DNA from 3 places in the Anoxybacillus sp. MB8 genome. Region 1 is predicted to be linked to each of the others. Evidence: predicted binding sites of a transcription regulator. Region 1 holds the regulator's gene; each other region holds the start of a gene.
The links. The regulator LexA, encoded in region 1, represses DNA repair genes until DNA is damaged. The targets are predictions, from matches to a motif close to CGAACATATGTTCG.
Positions count from the first base shown of each region.

Region 2: a site for LexA is predicted at 1,042-1,055, ahead of uvrB (excinuclease ABC subunit UvrB). Genes of this name have one in related genera too.
Region 3: a site for LexA is predicted at 1,216-1,229, ahead of EKC99_RS06120 (ImmA/IrrE family metallo-endopeptidase). Genes of this name have one in related genera too.

Region 1 is NZ_RXXX01000004.1:29,150-31,426, reverse strand. Features, by position in the region: gene glnA (type I glutamate--ammonia ligase) at 1-881, shown strand, start outside; gene lexA (transcriptional repressor LexA) at 912-1,529, opposite strand; gene yneA (cell division suppressor protein YneA) at 1,682-1,984, shown strand; gene EKC99_RS02570 (YneB family resolvase-like protein) at 2,000-2,277, shown strand, end outside.
Region 2 is NZ_RXXX01000048.1:4,370-6,646, forward strand. Features, by position in the region: gene uvrB (excinuclease ABC subunit UvrB) at 1-975, opposite strand, end outside; gene EKC99_RS13320 (CsbA family protein) at 1,084-1,308, opposite strand; gene EKC99_RS13325 (PDZ domain-containing protein) at 1,311-2,277, opposite strand, start outside.
Region 3 is NZ_RXXX01000011.1:39,334-41,610, forward strand. Features, by position in the region: gene EKC99_RS06115 (hypothetical protein) at 1-1,003, shown strand, start outside; gene EKC99_RS06120 (ImmA/IrrE family metallo-endopeptidase) at 1,256-1,735, shown strand; gene EKC99_RS06125 (recombinase family protein) at 1,797-2,277, shown strand, end outside.

The sequences.
Region 1 (2,277 bases):
ATAATGGCGGTTACTTCGATTTAGCACCAACAGATTTAGGTGAAAACTGCCGTCGTGATATCGTATTAGAGCTAGAAGAGATGGGGTTTGAAATTGAAGCATCTCACCATGAAGTCGCGCCGGGGCAACATGAAATTGACTTCAAGTATGCCAATGCAGTAAAAGCGTGCGATGACATTCAAACCTTTAAACTTGTTGTAAAAACAGTAGCACGCAAACACGGTTTACATGCGACATTTATGCCGAAGCCTCTCTTTGGTGTAAATGGCTCGGGCATGCACTGCAACTTATCGCTCTTTAAAAACGGTGAAAATGCCTTTTTTGATCCGAATGGTCAATTGCAACTCAGCGAAACAGCATTGCAGTTTATTGCGGGTGTGTTAAAGCATGCTCCAAACTTTACAGCAGTAACAAACCCAACAGTAAACTCATATAAGCGTCTCGTTCCGGGCTATGAAGCACCTTGTTACGTTGCATGGTCAGCACGCAACCGTAGCCCATTGATTCGTATCCCGGCATCACGCGGCATGAGCACTCGTATTGAAGTGCGTAGTGTAGACCCAGCAGCAAATCCATATTTAGCGATGGCTGTATTGTTGGCTGCGGGATTAGACGGCATTAAAAATAAATTGACACCGCCAGCACCGGTTGACCGAAACATTTATGTGATGACAAAAGAGGAGCGTTTAGAAGAAGGAATTGTTGATTTGCCAGCAACATTGGCAGAAGCGCTACAAAACTTAAAATCGGATGAAGTAATCGTCAACGCGCTCGGCAAACATTTATTCGAACATTTTGTTGAAGCGAAAGAAATTGAATGGGATATGTTCCGCACGGCAGTACATCCATGGGAACGCGAACAATATATGAGCCTTTACTAAAAAAGCTAACGGTTTTTTCCGTTAGCTTTTTTAATGAATTGAGCGATATACACCAATTACTTTTCCTAAAATCATCGCATTCGAAACAATGATCGGTTCCATAGATGAATTTTCAGGTTGCAAGCGAATGTGATCCTTCTCCTTAAAGAAGCGTTTGACGGTTGCTTCGTTTTCTTCTGTCATCGCTACAACGATATCTCCGTTATTAGCCGTTTGTTGTTGACGGACGATCACGTAGTCTCCGTCTAAAATACCAGCCTCAATCATACTTTCTCCGACAATTTGTAACATAAATACTTGATCATCTGGTGAGACGAATCGTTCTGGAAGAGGGAAATATTCTTCAATGTTTTCGATTGCGGTAATCGGTTGTCCAGCTGTAACTTTTCCGACGATTGGAACGTTGATGACATTTGTTTTTGGGATGGATTCGTACTCGTCCAAAATTTCAATGGCGCGTGGTTTTGTTGGATCGCGTCGAATGAAGCCTTTGCTTTCTAAACGAGCTAGATGACCGTGAACGGTTGAACTTGATGCTAAACCGACTGCTTCTCCAATTTCCCTCACTGATGGTGGATACCCTTTTGTGCGTACTTCTTGTTTAATGAAATCTAATATTTGTTGTTGTCGTTTTGATAATTTCGCCATTCTTATACACCTCTTCCCTTTCATCTTTGTCCATATTATAACATAATTTTCGATTTGAATACAAACATAAGTTCGAAAACATAGTTGACACGAACAAAAGTTCTCGTTATTATAAAAACAAACAAATGTTCTGTTTTTAGGGGGTAGAAGGTATGGGGAAAATACATTATGTCGTGATGTTTTTATTTAGTGTATTGTTTGTTTGGGCGTTTTTGCACGTCACACAATCGGTTGATAAACAAAAATATGTTGAGATTACTGTGTCAGCTGGTGATACGTTATGGGAGCTTGCGGACAAATACAAACATGAACATCAATTGTCGCATGAACAATTCATTCAATGGGTGATGTCAGTAAACAACCGTTCAGACGAACGATTAATCATTGGTGAGAAAATTGTCATTCCTGTGTTAAAATCAAATAGCGAAAGTCGGCTTGTTGCGAATAGACCGTAAAGAAAGGGATGACGAATGAACGCCATTATTTATTGTCGTGTAAGTACAACGAAAGAGACGCAAGAAACATCATTACAAAGGCAAAAAGAAGAGCTCGAAAAGCTTGCAGCGGAATATGAAATGAATGTTGTCAAAATTATTCAAGAGCAGGCAAGCGGTTATGACATCGAACGAGAAGGAATTATGGAGTTGCTTGATACGATCAAGCAACATCACATTGATGTCGTCCTCGTACAAGATGAGACAAGACTTGGACGTGGGAATGCAAAAATCGCCCTTCTTCGTTGTTTGCA
Region 2 (2,277 bases), on a different contig from region 1:
TAGTAATGTATAAGGCGTCGAACCAGGTGGTCGCAACGTTAAATGGCGCGAATAGTTTTCAATCCCTGAACAAAAGCCCATTTCTTTCATCATTTCAATATCGTAGCGCGTCCGCTGTTCTAACCGTTGCGCTTCAAGCAATTTTCCTTGCTCGCGCAGCTCACAAAGCCGCTCTTCAAGTTCTTTTTCAATATTTTCAATCGCCAGTTTCATTTTTTCTTCACGCGTGACGAAGTGAGAGGCTGGAAAAATGGCCACATGTTCTCGTTCCGCCATCACATGTCCCGTCAATGCATCTACTTCGCGAATACGCTCAATTTCATCACCGAAAAATTCAATACGAATACAATGCTCATCGCGAGAAGCTGGAAAAATTTCAACGACATCTCCGCGCACCCGAAACGTCCCACGACGAAAATCAATATCGTTTCGTTCGTATTGAATGTCGACAAGGCGACGAAGCAAATGGTCGCGCTCCATCTCCATACCGACGCGAAGCGAAACAACAAGCTCACGATATTCTTCCGGTGAACCTAAGCCGTAAATGCATGAAACGCTGGCGATAATAATGACGTCGCGCCGCTCAAATAACGCAGACGTCGCGGAATGGCGCAATTTATCAATTTCATCGTTAATACTCGCATCTTTTTCAATGTACGTATCCGTTTGCGGCACGTACGCTTCCGGCTGATAATAATCGTAATAGCTAACAAAATATTCAACAGCATTGTTCGGGAAAAATTGTTTAAACTCGCTATATAACTGACCCGCTAACGTTTTATTATGAGCGATGACTAACGTCGGTTTATTTACTTGTTGAATGACGTTTGAAATCGTAAACGTTTTTCCTGTTCCTGTTGCCCCAAGCAACGTTTGATGCTTTTTCCCTTGCTGAATCCCTTCGACAAGCTTCGCAATCGCTTTCGGCTGATCGCCGCGCGGCTCATAAGCGGATACTAATTGAAATGCGCTCACATTCGTCCCTCCACTTCATTTCTACTTGATATTGTACCATACAAATGAAACGAAAAGCGAAAAATACGAACAAATATTCTATGAAAAAACCTGCCCTTTTGGACAGGTTTACGACCGTTTTTGTTTCTCGACCATTTGTTTTGCATATAAAAATCCGACAATAAGCGACGCCAAATCTGCCACAATTTCATACAACTGATCCGTATATCCTTTCACGTATGACGCCACTAACAGAGCGACAGTCAGCAATGTCCCGACATAATGGTTATACGTCACCCGCGTAAAAAAAATGACTAACAACGCCGGCACAATTAATGCTAACACAAACCACATGTTTACCCCTCATCTCTTACGAATAACAGTCCGAGTTCGTGATGCTCCCCTTCAAATAAAGCGGTTTGCGCAAAACGAACTTCCCCGTTCTCGTTTAGTACTTCTAGCTTACAAAACGCTCGATTTTGTTGCAACGCCGCGTAAAATTCATCTTCCGTCGCCACTGGTGCTCCATTCACCTTCACGATGACTTCTCCAACGGAAAGAGCCATTTTATCTGCTGGCGTGTTCGGCAACACCCCTAAAATGACAAGCCCCGTCGCCCGCTTCGTAAAATATGGCGGACATTTTTGTTCATATAACTTCGCTGATAAAGCAATCCATTCTCTCCATAAAATAGCCACTACAGCAGCGACAATTGCGAGCGGCTTTATCCAATAGCTAGCAATCGCCAATAAACTGACGACACCCGCTAACAAACCGATGCGCTTGGCCGTCCATTTCGCTAAATGGACAGGTAGCCCCGTTTGCACGCGTTGTGAAAAACCAAGCAAAAACGGAACGAGCACGAACGAATACGTATCGCCACTAGAAATGATTGGCCACCACGCCGCAAACGATTGCACGCCATCCCCCGGCACAGGGATGAACAACGGAACAAGCCAGAGCCGCTGAACGAACTGCTCCCCGATCACAAGCCCTCGCTTACTCGTCACAAGACGAGGAGAACTTAGCTCTGCTCCTTCCCGATGAACGAGCCACATTTCGATAAACAAAAGCAACCCGATGAGAAACGCGACAGCTGTCACATTCGTTTCTGTCATATGTGGGAAAAAACGCGTAAAAAACGGCTGCGTCCACTCTGTTTGCGCAAAAAAACTAACGGTAAATATGACGATACTCCCGACATACGCAGCCGATAATAACCGAAGCTGCATAAACAAACTGCATACGATCGTGACGATTGTCCAAAAAACGAGCGTATCATTCGGAAGAACGACCCCAATCCCAACCGTCACAAGCGAAAAA
Region 3 (2,277 bases), on a different contig from region 1:
GATGTCCATTAGAGACATTAAAGACGAAATATTTGACAAGTTATCCCAAAGAATACAATATTCGGATGAAGAAATTGATCAACCAGATGTCGAAATGTATCTAGCCTCAATAACCGAGTCATTAATTGAAGAAGAATTGGATCGCCTTTCAAAACAGGATTACATTAATAATTTCAACGATCAAGATTACGCTGATTTAAAGGATATATACGTATTGAAGTTAGAAAGCATCATTGCGGAAATATTCGAAGACATACATTTAACACAAGATGTTATAAAAAAATTAGTAGATGTATGTATATTTAGGTTACTTAAAGACTTTTCAGATAATCAAAGTGGAATAGTCATTGCTGGTTTTGGACAAAGCGAGATATTTCCTTCTCTTTATTCTTATATCATCGATGGGAAAGTAAACAACAAGTTAAAATACAAGCAAAATCAGGTAGCTACAATAGGTGAAGATTCTTTTGGTGCAGCTATACTACCGTTTGCTCAGTCTGAAATGGTACATACTTTTATAGGTGGTATAGATCCAGAAATCGAGATGTTCTCAAATGCATACATACATGATTTGCTAAAAAATCTACCCAAAAAATATCTTGATGCAATTTTCAATGCCTTGTCATTAACAGATAGCGAATTGTATAATGATATCCTTGATCAAATGAAGGAAATTAGTAATAATTTGTTTGAAGGATATATAAACATTGTTAGAGAATATAAAAAAGAAAACAATATTGATCCCGTAATTGCAATTGTGGCAAATCTTCATAAAAATGAACTAGCTGAAATGGCTGAAGCGCTTGTGAATCTGACGTCTTTTAAGCGACGGGTTTCATCCAGTCTAGAAACTGTTGGTGGTCCAGTTGATGTCGCTGTTATTACCAAAGGTGATGGATTTATCTGGATTAGAAGAAAACACTATTTTAACGCGGAGCTCAATCATCACTTTTTCCAAAAATATATGAGGGGTGATAAAAATGAACAAATTATTAAAGAGTAGACTCGAAAAAAAATATTTTCCCAAAACGACAAAAGAAAAAAGTATGAGAAAAATTATCTCCAATCCCGAGAATTATGGTAAATTTCTAGCAGAACAAGCAATTAAAAAAATTAATATTAATTTGTCTAATTCTTAGAACTCAAAATCACGGAAATGTAGATAGACAGAAACAAAGCCCTTCTCACTAGGGCTTTTTCTTTTTCTTGCCAATACAAACATTTGTTCGTATAATCTCCTTAGGGAGGGGATTTTATGCAATTATGTCATTACTACACAACCGCACTTGAGGACTGGGTAACGAATTTTTATAAAAGACTCGGTATCTTCCATCCTTCACACATTGATATTGAATACATAGCACGACGGATGAATATTTTCTTACGTGAAAAGCCGTTTCCGTCTACACATCAAGTTTTCGGGCGATTCCGCTGCATCGTTGTCGATTCCCGATTGTCAGAAGAAGAGAAGCGCGAAGCTTTCTTTCACGAGCTTTGCCATATTCTCCGCCATGTCGGCGTGCAGAGCATGATGCCAGAGGCGTTCCGAGAACTGCAAGAACGTGATGCGAAGCTTTTCACGAAATACGCAGCCATTCCATATCATATGCTTGATTTCATCGACTGGAATGAACGATACATAATTGAGCAGATGGCTCACGTTTTTAAGGTGACACCAAAGTTATGCGAAGAACGTTTAACACAAATTCAAAATCGCATATTCGTTTATCAATAACATACATGATGTATTTGTATATGTGTACGGTTGGTTTTACAATAGTGTAGAGGTGATTTTTATGTACAGACCGACGAATCTCGATGTCTTTATTTACCTCAGAAAAAGCCGTAAAGATATCGAGGAAGAGAAAAAGGCAGCCGAATCAGGCGCATCATATGACACGCTACAACGCCATCGTGACACCCTACTTGCTGTTGTAAAGAGAGAAAAACACAACATCATCGATATTTTCGAAGAAGTCGTTTCTGGGGAGTCGATTGCTGAGCGACCGGAAATTCAAAAGTTGCTTCGGGAAGTCGAATCGGGCGTTGCCGATGCTGTGCTGGTCATGGACATTGACCGTCTTGGCCGCGGTGATATGCTCGATCAAGGGATTTTAGACCGCGCATTCCGCTACTCTGGTACAAAAATTATCACACCAACAGAGGTGTATGACCCAGAAAGCGAAACGTGGGAACTTGTTTTCGGCATTAAGTCGCTTGTTGCTCGCGAGGAACTAAAAACAATCACAAAACGCATGCAACGTGGTCGTCGTGCTT